Regions from separate parts of the Herbaspirillum sp. BH-1 genome, predicted to be linked through region 1. Evidence: predicted binding sites of a transcription regulator. Region 1 holds the regulator's gene; each other region holds the start of a gene.
The links. Region 1 encodes FliA, which starts transcription of late flagellar genes. Its sites were predicted from a motif close to CTAAAGTTTNNNNNNNNNNNGCCGNTA; they were not measured.
Positions count from the first base shown of each region.

Region 1 (4,228 bases):
CCAAGAAAGTGGCTGAAATCAAGGCTGCCATCGCCAACGGCACCTTCCAGATCGATCCGGAAAAAGTGGCCAATGGCCTGATCGACACCGTCAAGACCCTGATCAGCGCCCGTCCGGCCTGATCGTCACTGCCTTCGCACAGGATCACCCGCATGAATCCGGCCAGCAATCTGCCCCTGGAACACGCTGCCCTGTCCCGCCTGGTCGAAAAACTGAATCAGGAACAGGCCTTGCTGGCTGAAGCCACCGCCGAAGGCCTGACCGACATCATCTCCGAAAAAGCCACCATCGTTTCCGACATGGCCACACTGGCCGGTAACCGCCACAGCCTGCTGGGCAGCCTGGGTTACAGCGAAGACGAGGCCGGCATGCAACAGTGGATGAACGAGCACGGCAGCGACGCCGACAAGGACGTCTGGGCCGGCCTGTTCGAACTGGCGCAGGATGCCAAGGAGCTCAACCGTGTCAACGGTTTGCTGATCGGCAAGAAGCTTTCGATCAACCAGAGCGCACTCACCATCCTGCAGGGCAAGACCGGCACCGGCAACTTCTACGGACCGGATGGACAGAACAGCATCAAATCTTCCGGCCGCAGGCTCGGCGTGGTCTGACCACCCTCCAAGCCGAGCGCCACGAGCGCAATCGACGCAGATACAAAGACCCCCGAGTGCCATGCCTCGGGGGTCTTTTTTTTGCGATGCAGATGCCTCAAGCTTTACCTGTTCAGCGCAATCTGGGTCAGGCCCAAGGCGGCACACAAGAGCTGTAAGCAAAAACGTCAAATTGGACACCTTTTTTCGATGGAATTGAAAACGGCTCCCGAAGGAGCCGTCAGAGCATGCCGGAGCGCGTCCTCCCGGACGCAAATCACGCCTCAGGCCACCCCACTCCACGAATGCTCCCGCAGATAGGAGCGCATGCGTGAGATTGCCTGGCTGTGCAGCTGGCACACGCGGGACTCGGACACGCCCATGACGGCGCCGATCTCCTTGAGGTTCATTTCCTGCTCGTAGTAGAGGGCCATCAGGATCTGCTCGCGCTCGGGCAGGGCCTTGATGGAATCCACCACGGCTTCGCGGAAGCCGCCGTTGATCAGGTTCTGCAGCGGGTCGTCATCGGACTCGGCGGTCTGGTAGCGGTCCAGGAAATGTTCATGACCACCATCGTCGTCGTGGAAATCCTCGTAGTAGATCAGCTGGTGCCCACCGCATTCACTGAGCAGCGACTGATACTCGGTGAGGCTGATCTTGAGGTGCTGCGCCACTTCGGTTTCCTGCGGCTGGCGACCGAGCTGCTGCAGCAAGGCCTGCATGGCTTCGTCTACCTTGCGGGCGTTCTGACGGATGCTGCGCGGCAGCCAGTCGCTGCTGCGCAGCTCGTCCAGCATGGCGCCGCGAATGCGTTGGACGGCATAGGTCTCGAACTGCGCGCCATGGGTCTCTTCGTAGCGGTTGACGGCGTCGAGCAAGCCCATCATGCCGGCCTGGATCAGGTCGTCCACCTCTACGCTAGGGGGCAATTTTGCCTTGAGCTGATGCGCCAGTTTCTTGACCAGCGGCGCATGCTGCTCCAGCACGTCGTTCTTGCCCTTTTTTCCCTTGACGTTATACATGCACGTCACACTCCCAGACTTGCACCATCGGTTGCCATTCCGTAAGTGCTGCGGGCCGTATCGGCCGCCGTGAATTGCTTGGACAGACGCTGGAAAGCCAGCGCCGCACCGGCAAAGGGAAACACATCCATCACCGCCCGCCCCTGACCAGTAGCACGGCGGATATGGTCATCGGCCGGGATGGCGCCGAGGAACTTCAACTGCGCCGCCAGATAGCGGCTGGCGGCCTGGGCCATGTTGGCGTAAACAGTACGCGCCTCGGCCTCGGTGGCATCATTGACGATCAGGCTGAAGGGACGCCGCCCGATGCGGTCGCTCAGGCTCTTCAGGAGCACATAGGCAGCCTTGATCGAGGTGGCCGTGGTCGATACCTGGATCACGATCTCACCCATTTCCATGGTCGGCACCGGCAGCGATTGGTCGCTCGCCAGCACGCCGTTGACCAGGGTGATCTCGGCCTGCTCGATAAGGCTGTCGAAAATCTCGGCCAGACGTCCGGCCTGCGGATCACTGGCGACCGGCACGCTGCGACGGGCAATACGGGCCATGGCAAAGCCTTCCGGCAGCATGCGGGTGGCCTCGCGCAAGGGACGCTCCATGCGCGCCACTTCCTGCAGCGTGGCCACGTCGTGGCGCAGACCGATGCGGGTCAGCAGCCCGGTGCTGGCCACGTCGCCATCGACAACCAGCACGTTATGCTTGGCCTGCGACAGGGACGCGGCAATATTGATGAGCATGGCACTCTTCTCTTCTTCACCCAGCACCGAGAAGAAAGTGAACAGCCGGGGAACCGGACGCTCCAGCATCCGCCTCAGTCCTGCGGCCTGGTCGATATCGTAACTAGCCAAAGCTCACCTCGCGCAGACCCTTGTCGTTCATGGACATCGCAGTAGGACCGATCACGCCGGGCAGTTCGCCTTCCTGAAATTCAAAAGGGGCGGTCTCGCGTTTCTGCTTGAAAGCACGGTCTGCCAGGTACAGCTTGTTGGCCACGTGCAGGTCTTCCGGCACGCGCTGGCCATTGGCGACGTAGTGCAGGTTGAGCTTGTGGCGGATCACCACGTCGAGCACGTTGCCGATGGTGGCTGCTTCATCGAGCTTGGTGATGATGCAACCGGCCAGACCGGAGCTGGAATAGGCATGCACCACTTCATTGAGAGTGCCACCGGTGGCAGTGGCGTTCAGGCACAGCAGGCGCTTGATGTCCACGCCGGCGCCGGCCAGCATGGCGTCCTGCTCGGCCACCATCTGGTCGCGCTGGCCCACCCCTGCGGTATCGATGAGCACGGTGTGCTTGCCCTTGAGTTCTTCCAGGGCGATGCGCAGATCGGTTTCATCCTTCACCGAATGCACCATCACGCCCAGGATCTTGCCGTAGATGCGCAGTTGTTCGTAGCCGCCGATACGGTAACCGTCGGTGGTGATCAAGGCCAGCTTGCCGGACCCATGGCGCATCACGCAGCGTGCGGCCAGCTTGGCGGTGGTGGTGGTCTTGCCCACGCCGGTGGGGCCGACCAGGGCGAAGACGCCGCCGTTTTCCAGCAGTTCGTTCTCGTTGGCCAGGGTGTTGAGATTGCGCGCCAAGACCGACTTGACCCAGAACATGATGTCCTGCGACTTGGAGTTGGACGGCAGGTTTTCGGTGATCAGGCGCGACAGGCTGGCCGAGAAGCCGGCGGCCAGCATTTCCTTCAGGACGATGCCCTTGAGCGGCTCGCGCTTTTGCGCGCCACCCCAGGAAATCTCGGCCAGCTGGGTTTCCAGCACGCCACGCATGGAGCGGATTTCGCTCATGACCTCGGACAGGATCTCGTCGTAGTCCTTGCCGTCGAATTCAGGCAGCGCCGAACGCGGACGTTGATCCTGTTCTGCGGCATCGCCAGCCTCGGCCGCAGGCGGCTGGGCAGCGGCACCGCCGGCACGACGGCTGCGCCAGACGCGCGCATCGGGGCCGGGTGCAGCCTCTGCTGCGCGGGCGGGTGCCCGACCCTGGGCCGGCTGGTCCAGCAGGGGTGCCTGCTCGGTACGCAGGGCGCGGGCCGGCTGCTGCGCCAGCGGCGAAGACAGCAGTGCGGGACGCTTGGGCTGCTGCGCCGGCGGCAGACCGGATTGCTGCTGCAGCGAGGCCGCCTGCGGGCGAGCCCCAGCTTCGCGCGCACCGGTGGGTGCCACCAGGGTGGTCATATCCTCGTTGGCCATGGCCAGGATCTCCACCCCATCGGGAATATTGCGGTTGGAGAGAATGACGGCATCCGGGCCAAGCGCCTCGCGGACCTGACGCCAGGCCTCGCGAGAAGAATTGGCGATAAATTTCTTGACGTTCATGCTTGCCCTCCAACTAGGCTGGTAACTTTAATCGTTTTCGATTCTGGCACTTCAGCGTGCGACAACACGCGCAACTGCGGCATGGCACGACGCAGGAAGCGCGCCATCAACGTGCGCAGCGGCGCCCCCACCAGCAGTACCGGCGCGTAGCCAAGCTGCTCCTGGCGCTGCGCCGCAATTTCGGTCTGCTGTACCAGCGAATCGGCCAGACCCGGCTCGATACCGCCGGTGTCGCCGCTGGCCTGCAGCGCCTGCATGAGCAGACGTTCGAGCTTGGAGTCCAGCGCCATG
Region 1 is NZ_PKOI01000007.1:240,239-244,466, forward strand. It holds gene flgM (flagellar biosynthesis anti-sigma factor FlgM) at 1-122, shown strand, start outside; gene HBH1_RS12360 (flagella synthesis protein FlgN) at 153-611, shown strand; gene HBH1_RS12365 (RNA polymerase sigma factor FliA) at 875-1,612, opposite strand; gene HBH1_RS12370 (MinD/ParA family ATP-binding protein) at 1,618-2,418, opposite strand; gene flhF (flagellar biosynthesis protein FlhF) at 2,453-3,937, opposite strand; gene flhA (flagellar biosynthesis protein FlhA) at 3,934-4,228, opposite strand, start outside.

Region 2 (4,228 bases), on a different contig from region 1:
CGCACTGGATCAATACCTATTCGGATTCCTTCATCCGCATCGACGTGTTCGAATCGAGCGGTCTGCCGGCCTGGCTGGACACGCTGGGCCTGACCAATGTCGACCATGTCACCCGCATGTGCAAGGGCACACCCCCGGCGCGCGATGCGGGCATGCAGTTGTTTTCCATCGTCAACCAGGCGCTGGGCTGAGGCCGCAGCCGGTCGCACGGGCACGCCGCAGAAAATGCCAAAGCCGCCCGCAAAACCCATGAAGATGCTTTTTGGACCCCGCATCTTGCGCATCCGCTGCGACCGGGCAGGCATAGCATAGAACGCATCCCGGTTGTGTCGCCCGCCTGGCACGACCTTGTTCAACGCCATCGTCAGCGAGTCCTCCTTCATGCAAACATCGACCCTGGCTGCCCTCGACCGCAGCCACCTGATCCATCCCGTGACCAGCTTTCGCGAACACGAAGAGCTGGGGCCCATCATCCTCAAGTCCGGCCGTGGCGCCTACCTGACCGACCATCAGGACAAGGAACTGCTGGATGCCTTCTCGGGCCTGTGGTGCGTCAACACCGGCTATGGCCAGGAGAGCGTGATCCGCGCCGCCACCGAACAGATGCAGCGCCTGCCGTATGCCACGGGCTACTTCCACTTCGCCTCGGAACCGGCCATCCTGCTGGCCAAGAAGCTGGTGGACATCAGCCCGGCCTCGCTCCGGCATGTCTACTTCACCCTGGGCGGATCGGACGCGGTGGATGCCGCCATCCGCTACATCACGCACTACCACAACGCCATCGGCAAGCCGGCCAAGAAGCATTTCATCTCGCTGCAGCGTGGCTACCATGGTTCCTCTTCGGTGGGGGCGGGGCTGACGGCGCTGCCCAATTTCCACTTCAACTTCGATCTGCCGCTGCCGACCCAGCACTACCTGCCCTCGCCCTATCCCTACCGCAGCGAACTGGCCGACGACGCAGCCATCATCGCCGCCTCGGTACAGGCGCTGCGCAGCAAGGTGGCCGAACTGGGCGCGGACCAGGTGGCGGCCTTCTTCTGCGAACCGATCCAGGGTTCGGGCGGTGTGGTGGTGCCGCCCAAGGGCTGGTTGAAGGCCATGCAGCTGGCTTGCAACGAGCTGGGCATCCTGTTCGTGGTGGATGAGGTGATCACCGGCTTCGGCCGTACCGGCCCCATGTTTGCCTGCCTGGACGAAGACGTGCAGCCGGACCTGATGACCATGGCCAAGGGCCTGACCGCGGGCTACGCGCCGATGGGCGCGGTGATGATGTCGGACCGGGTCTACCAGGGCATTGCCGATGGCGCGCCCATGAGCACCGTGGTCGGCCACGGCCAGACCTATTCGGCCCATCCGGTCAGTGCGGCGGTGGCGCTGGAGGTGCTGCGCCTGTACGAGGAAGGTGGTCTGCTGGAAAACGGTCGTCGGGTCGAGCCCCATTTCACAGCTGGCCTGCGCGCCCTGCTCGATCATCCGCTAGTGGGGGATGCCCGCAGCCGGGGGCTGCTGGGTGCGCTGGAGCTGGTGGCCGACAAGCACACCAAGGCGCGCTTCGCGCCCGAACTGAAGCTGCATGAACGCATCTTCAAGGTGGCCTACCAGCAAGGCCTGGTGTTCCGCGCCTTCGGCGACAACATCCTCGGCTTTGCGCCGGCGCTGTGCTATACACCGGCCGATTTCGAACTGATGTTCCAGCGACTGAAGGCCATCCTCGATGAAGTGCTGGCCCAGCCCGAGGTGCGCCAGGCCGTCAAATAAGCCGGTCGATGCGAGCAAAGCCCCCGGTCACATGCCAAAAACAGGGACCGGAGGGGTTAAAATGCCCTGACATCCGGCCTGCCTTCCCCACCCAGGGACAGCAGGCCGGTTGAGTCGAATAACCCGAGGCAACATGATGACTAACGGCGCGTTGAAACTGGACCGGATCGATCTGAGGATTTTGTGTCACCTGCAGGAAAATAGCCGCATTACCAATGTGATCCTGGCCGACGCCGTCGGCCTGTCCCCCAGTCCCTGCCTGATCCGCGTCAAGCGCCTGGAAAAGGCCGGCTACATCAGCGGCTACGGCGCCTACATCCGCCTGGAAAAACTGGCCGACGTACAGATCGTGTTCACCGAAGTGACCCTGTCGGACCACCGCCGCGAAGACTTCGCCAAGTTCGAGTCCTATATCCGCAATGTCGACGAGATCATCGAATGCCACCTGGTCAGCGGTGGTTACGACTACCTGCTCAAGTTCATGACCCGCAGCGTGGTGCATTACCAGAGCGTGATCGAGTCGCTGCTGGAGCAGAACCTGCGCATTGAAAAGTATTTCAGCTACATCGTCATCAAGTCGCCCTTCATCAAGCATCACTACCCGCTGGAAAAGTTCATCCAGACCTGATCCGGACTGAAGCCAGGGTGGGATGGGGCATGGGCCGGAGGCTCCGTGCCGCGCCTTGCCGCCCTCTGCAGCCTTCCTTCTGCCTTCCCGCCGCCCTCCCGCCGCCTTCCCGCGTTCGCTGCCCGCCCTGTTTAGCTGCGCGGGCCGCGTCTCCATCAAATCTCCACAAAAATCCCGAACAAATTCCAGTTTTGGTCAGCAAACTGACCTTTACTTTTGTAAAGAGCTGCCGTTAATGTGGCGAACACTGACGATTTGTCAGTGTTTCCAGATTACAAGAAGAATTCGATATTGTTCAGGGGTCAACATGGCAACTTCCACCGGGTCTATCTCCACGTCAGCCGGTCCGCTCGATGTGGCGACCTTGGTCAACCAGCTCATTTCGGTTGAAAGCAAATCGCGGCTCACGCCGCTGAAAAACAAGGAAACCGGCTTCAACACGCTCATTTCGGCCTACGGGACGCTGAAGAACGCGCTGTCGACCTATCAGAGCGCCCTCAAGGGGATGACCTCGGCCACCTTCAGCGCCCAGAAGACCACCCTGACCAATGCCGGTACCGGCACGGGCCTCACCACCGATCCGCTCACGGCCGAGACCAACACCGATGAATCGACCAAGGTACTGGCGCAGAAGCTGAAGTCGGGCGGCTATGCCACCGGCACCACCTTCAATGCCGGCGATTCGGTCGCCATCAAGGTGGGCAGCAACCAGCCCACCTTCATCACCCTCAAGGCCAATGCCACGCTGGCCGGCGTGCGCGATGCGATCAATGCCTCCAAGGCCGGGGTCACGGCGTCAATCACCACCGACGGCAGCGGCGACCATCTGGTGCTGGAATCCAATACCGGCGGCACCGCCAATACCATCAAGATCACCGCCAACAACACCCTCTCGGGGCTGAGTTACGATCCGGCCTCCAGCACGCCGGGCAGCGTGACCCAGGTGCAGGCCCCGCGCGACGCCGCCAAGGCGGCGTCGGGCTCGTACAGCCTGGCGGTGAACCAGCTGGCGCAGGCGGTCAAGGTCAGCTCGGCCGGCATCGCCCCGGGCAGCACCTTCGACAATGGCGTGCTGGCCATCAAGACCGGCAACGGTTCGACCGTGCTGATCCAGCCCAAGACCAATACCCTGGCCGGTGTGCGTGATGCCATCAACGCCAGCGAAGCGGGCGTGAGCGCCTCCATCGTCAGCGATGGCACCAATGACCACCTGGTGCTGACCGCCAAGGACAGCGGCGCGGCCAACACCCTGCGGGTCAGCGGCACCGGCTCGTTTGCGCCGTTCGCCTTCGATCCCAGCGGCACCGTGACCACCCCGGGCGTGACGGCTGGCCAGACCTTCACCACCGGCGCGCTGGCACTGCAGGTGGGCAACAAGTCCTTCAACATCACCCCGACCGATCTGGACGCCAGCGGCGATATCCAGCTCAATGACGTGATGAAGGCCATCAACGATGCCAACACCGGCGTGACGGCCAGCATCACCACCAGTGGCGGCAAGGAGCAGCTGGTGCTCACCCCGACCGGCAGCGACGCGGTCAAGCTGACCGGCAGCAACGATTACGCCGGCCTCACCGGCAGCAGCATGGGCCAGCTGGCCAAGGCGCAGGATGCGCGGATGACCATCGACGGCGTGGTCGTGACCAGCACCAGCAACAAGGTCACCAACGTGATCTCGGGGGTGACGCTGAACCTGAGCAAGGTCACCAATGCCACCGACAATTTCACGCTGGCCATTTCCAATGACACCAGCGGCCTGACCACCGCCGCCAATACCTTCGTCAACGCCTACAACACGCTGGCCAAGGCGGTGACCAACCTGACCAAGCAAACCCCGTCCAC
Region 2 is NZ_PKOI01000008.1:186,368-190,595, reverse strand. It holds gene HBH1_RS13310 (GNAT family N-acetyltransferase) at 1-191, shown strand, start outside; gene HBH1_RS13305 (aspartate aminotransferase family protein) at 382-1,758, shown strand; gene HBH1_RS13300 (Lrp/AsnC family transcriptional regulator) at 1,892-2,386, shown strand; gene fliD (flagellar filament capping protein FliD) at 2,694-4,228, shown strand, end outside.
Region 2: fliD (flagellar filament capping protein FliD) is a predicted target of FliA. The motif match lies at 2,595-2,621, and genes of this name have one in related genera.

Region 3 (4,228 bases), on a different contig from region 1:
GGAGATCGCCGAGCACACCGCCGCGGCCTTCGATGCCACCGTCGATTTCCGCTTCAACCGCAACTATCCACCGCTGATCAACCACGCCGCCGAGACCGCGTTCGCCGTCGAGGTGCTGACCGAACAGTTCGGCGCCGACCATGTCGATGCCCATACCGAACCGACCATGGGGGCCGAGGATTTCGCCTTCATGCTGCAGCACAAGCCGGGCTGCTATGTGTTCCTGGGCAATGGCGACGGCGGTCACCGCGATCATGGTCATGGACTGGGCCCGTGCAACCTGCACAACCCCAGCTATGACTTCAACGATGACCTGCTGCCCATCGGCGCCACCTACTGGGTGAGGCTGGCCGAGAAATTCCTGCAGGCGAAGTAAGACGGCAGGCCGGACGGCATTGGCGGGCGGCACGGTTTGAGGCATGATCCTCGGCACGCATCCTGAATCCTGATTTGTGATAACGATAACAAGGGAGAAACCTTGCACACCCTCGCCACTGCCCTCCTGCTGCTGGTCGCCATCGAGCATGTCTGGATCCTGATCCTGGAGATGTTCCTGTGGACCAAGCCGCTGGGACTGAAGACCTTCCGCCAATCGAAGCAGGCCGCCGAGGCGACGCGCGTGCTGGCGGCCAACCAGGGCTTGTATAACGGCTTCCTCGCGGCCGGGCTGTTCTGGAGCCTGGCGACCGGTGAGCGGCCCGTACAGTTCTTCTTCGTGATCTGCGTGCTGGTGGCCGGCATCTACGGCGGCCTGACCGCCAAGCGCTCTATCCTCTATATCCAGGGCCTGCCCGCCTTGCTGGCGTTGCTGGCCCTGCTGGCGAGCTGATGTTGCCGCTGCGACGCGTCTTCGCCTTGCTGGTCCCGGGTCTGCTCGCGCTGCTTGCAGGGCAAGCCACGGCGCAGGAGCAGGACGCCGAATGGTGGACCTACCAGACCCAGCGCGCCGGGCTGGCCTACACGATCAAGCTGGACATGGGCCTGCGCCGGGCGTTTCCGCTCTCCGGTTTTCCCTATGTGCTGGTGACCCGCGTGAACTACGCCCAGGCCACGGCCGATGGCCTGCCGGCCGTGGCCGACCAGGACCGGCTGGAATCCCTGTCGGATGACATCGCCGCTGCCATCGCCAGGAAAACCCGCAGCCTCTACGCCGGCACCACGTTCAGCCAGGGCCAGCAGCAATCGTATTTCTATGTGATCGATCCGAACGGACTGGAGAGCATTGCCACCAGCCTGCAGGCCCGGCTATGCCAGGCTTGCAAAAGCAGCGCGACGATCCAGGCAGACCCGGCGTGGGCGCTCTATCGCGAGCAATTGCTGCCGGATGCGGAGACCCGGCAGCGCTACGGCCTGCGCAGTTACTAGGGGCGGCGGAAGAAGCCCCAATACATAACGCAGGCACGGTAAAGTTTCGGCGTAGATGAGCCGATAACAGTTTTCCTGGCAGCATCATTGTTGGCACTTGCCATCACTCTCACTCCGGCAGCGATCGCGCTCATTTTGCCGGAATAACAACATCGGACCCGGTCCGAGGGGAAGCAGCATGAAACAGATCAAACTCATCCTCAAAGACGAGATCTACGACTCGCTGGAGCGGGATTATCACAACTTCGTGCGGCTCTCGACCAAGATCGATTCGGGCTTCGTCAAGCCGTCCTTCGATAGTTATCTGTTGGCCAAGGTTTCGGAGAACACCAATTTCCTCACCGAAGAAGCGGTACAGCACCTGATGCTGTCGGGCCAGTACGCCTGGGCAAGACGGGCGATGGACAAGGAATTTCCGGATGTGGTGCAGATCCTGATCGAACAGGCTGCGAATTACGGCTTCTGGATCGCGGTGCGCCACGACTGGACCACCGATGACCTGGTCAATGCCTCGCGCGCCTGGGCCAGTGCCATCATCAAGCAGGCCAAGGGCGACGAAACCCAGATTGATGTGCTGGCCGCGCAGATCAAGGCCTCGGCCACCAGCATCTCGGTGGTGCAGGAGCGCCTGCGCACGCCGGCCGCACTGCTGGCGGCGGCCATGGTGCAGGAATTGCGCGAAACCCACATCGCCATCGAACACGCCTCCGGCATGGTGGCGCGCGAAAAGCTGGGGGCCATGCGCACTCTGCTGAAGCTGGGACGGGCCTTCGGCAATGTCTCCGAAAAGGCCGAGCAGGACATGATGGACAAATTGAAACGCGAGAAACCCTGGCTCTTCGAAGACGGCCCCAAGGGATTCTGGGGACACGTCGCGGCCTGGTGGCGCGGCGTCTAGGCCGGCCCGGCTGATTTCAGGCCATTCCCCTTTCAGGGCAGCGTTTCCGCCTCGCGCATGAGGCGGATATCGCCGTACCACGCTTCCATCTTCTGGCCGGTATTGTCGGTATCGGTCAACACCCCCACGCCGATCAGGCGCCCCGGCTTTTCACCGAAGATGCGTTCATAGTCCTCGGCGACATTGCGCTGGTACTTGCGCCACTGGCCCACGTGCTCCGGACCGCTCTCGGCGACCAGCATCTGGATGCGGCCGGTACGACCATTGGCGATCACCTGCCCCACCTGCACCTTGCTATCCCAGACATACATCAGCGTGGCATAGGGCAGCTCATGCCCGGTCAGCAGCTTGGCGGTATCGAAGAGGATGGTATCCATCAAGGAAAGCTTGTCATGGTCGCCATCGAAGGCCAGCACGATGCGCACCGGCGAATCATCGGTCTCGCGATGCGTGAGATCGGCCGTGGGGATCAGGCCACTGGCCTTCCAGCTCCAGGACAGCCAGGGCTTCTTGTTGATGTCGATGTCGACCGGATGACGCAGACCGGACGAGGCACGGTCGGCAAAGGCATGCAGCACGCTGCGGCCATTGTCATCGACCAGACGGTATTCGGTGGGAATCTTCTTGCGGGTGAAGACCAGCGGTTCCCAGCCAGCAGGTAGCCCCTTGGGCGGATTGGCGGAGAACAGCGCCAGCGCCTGGTCCAGCCTGGCCTGCTTGGCGGCGGCATCAGGGGCGGCTGGCGGCTGGCCGGCACATCCGGCCAGCAGCCAGGCGGCGCCAAGACAGAGCGATGCCAGCACGCTGCGCGCGGCAGTAGCCTGGAAGGAAACGGGAAGCTGTGCAGCAAGTCGCGTGCGCGCACGCGTGAGACGCAAATTCATGAAGGCCGACCGGAGAAGAAGGGAATGCGGTCACCCCGACCGCAGACGAAGGCTAACAGGAAAACGTGGCCGCACGACATCCGGAAAAACCCTAGCGGGTAAAAAAACCTCAATGGTGAGTGGCGGCGCATCCCATCCGTCCTGCCCGCTGGGCTCGCCATCTATCACTCAGTTTTGCTGGCGCAGGATCTGGATGAACATCTTGGCCAGCGACGACAGGGTGGTGTTCTTGCGGGTGACGATGCCGTAGTGCTCGATGCGCGTCTTCAGGTTCACCGGCAGGATGCCCAGCATCTGCCGCGCCGCGAAGAAGTGGGCGATATCCAGTGGCATCACTGCCACCATGTTCGATTGCGCCAGCAGCGTGATGGTCACGAAGGGCGAGGCGGTCTCGATCACGTTGCCCGGCACCTTCAGCCCCTCCAGCTTGAACTCGTGCTCGATCCAGATACGCATGGGCATGTTGCTGGAATACAGGATCCAGGAAGCGCCGGCCAGCTCCTGCAGGCGCACCTTCTGGGCCGTGGCCAATGGATGGTCGATGCCGCAGACGATGCACATGGGCTCGCCGCGCAGCATTTCATAGTTGTAGAGATTGGGTTGCGAACTGACCGAGGAACGGCCGATCATCAGGTCGATGCGTCCCTGGTCGAGCAACAGCAACTGGCGCGCGCTGGTGTCTTCGCTGATCTCGATGGAGACTTCCGGCTGGATTTCGCGCAGGCGCGAGAGCGCACGCGTGACGAAGGGTGCGGCCCCCATGATGGTGCCGATGGACAGGCGGCCGCCGCGACCGCTGATCATGTTCTGCAATTCCTCGCGCAGATTGGCCACGTCGCTCTGGATCAGGCGCGCATAGCGGATCACGCAACGGCCCAGCTCGGTGGCCTCGATGCCGCGTGGCGAGCGGTCGAACAGGGTCACACCCAGGGCGTCCTCCATTTCATGCAGGGCCTTGGTGGCGGCTGGCTGGGTCATGTGCATCACCTCGGCCGCCTTGTGCAGCGAGCCCTGCTCGTCGAGTGCCGTCAGCAGCGCGACCTGGCGAAAGCGCAGGCGGCTGACGATGGACCCCACCGAA
Region 3 is NZ_PKOI01000004.1:10,699-14,926, reverse strand. It holds gene HBH1_RS06860 (M20 aminoacylase family protein) at 1-376, shown strand, start outside; gene HBH1_RS06855 (DUF1304 domain-containing protein) at 479-829, shown strand; gene HBH1_RS06850 (DUF695 domain-containing protein) at 829-1,365, shown strand; gene HBH1_RS06845 (DUF4088 family protein) at 1,544-2,263, shown strand; gene HBH1_RS06840 (DUF3047 domain-containing protein) at 2,296-3,066, opposite strand; gene HBH1_RS06835 (LysR family transcriptional regulator) at 3,316-4,228, opposite strand, start outside.
Region 3: HBH1_RS06845 (DUF4088 family protein) is a predicted target of FliA. The motif match lies at 1,405-1,431, and genes of this name have one in related genera.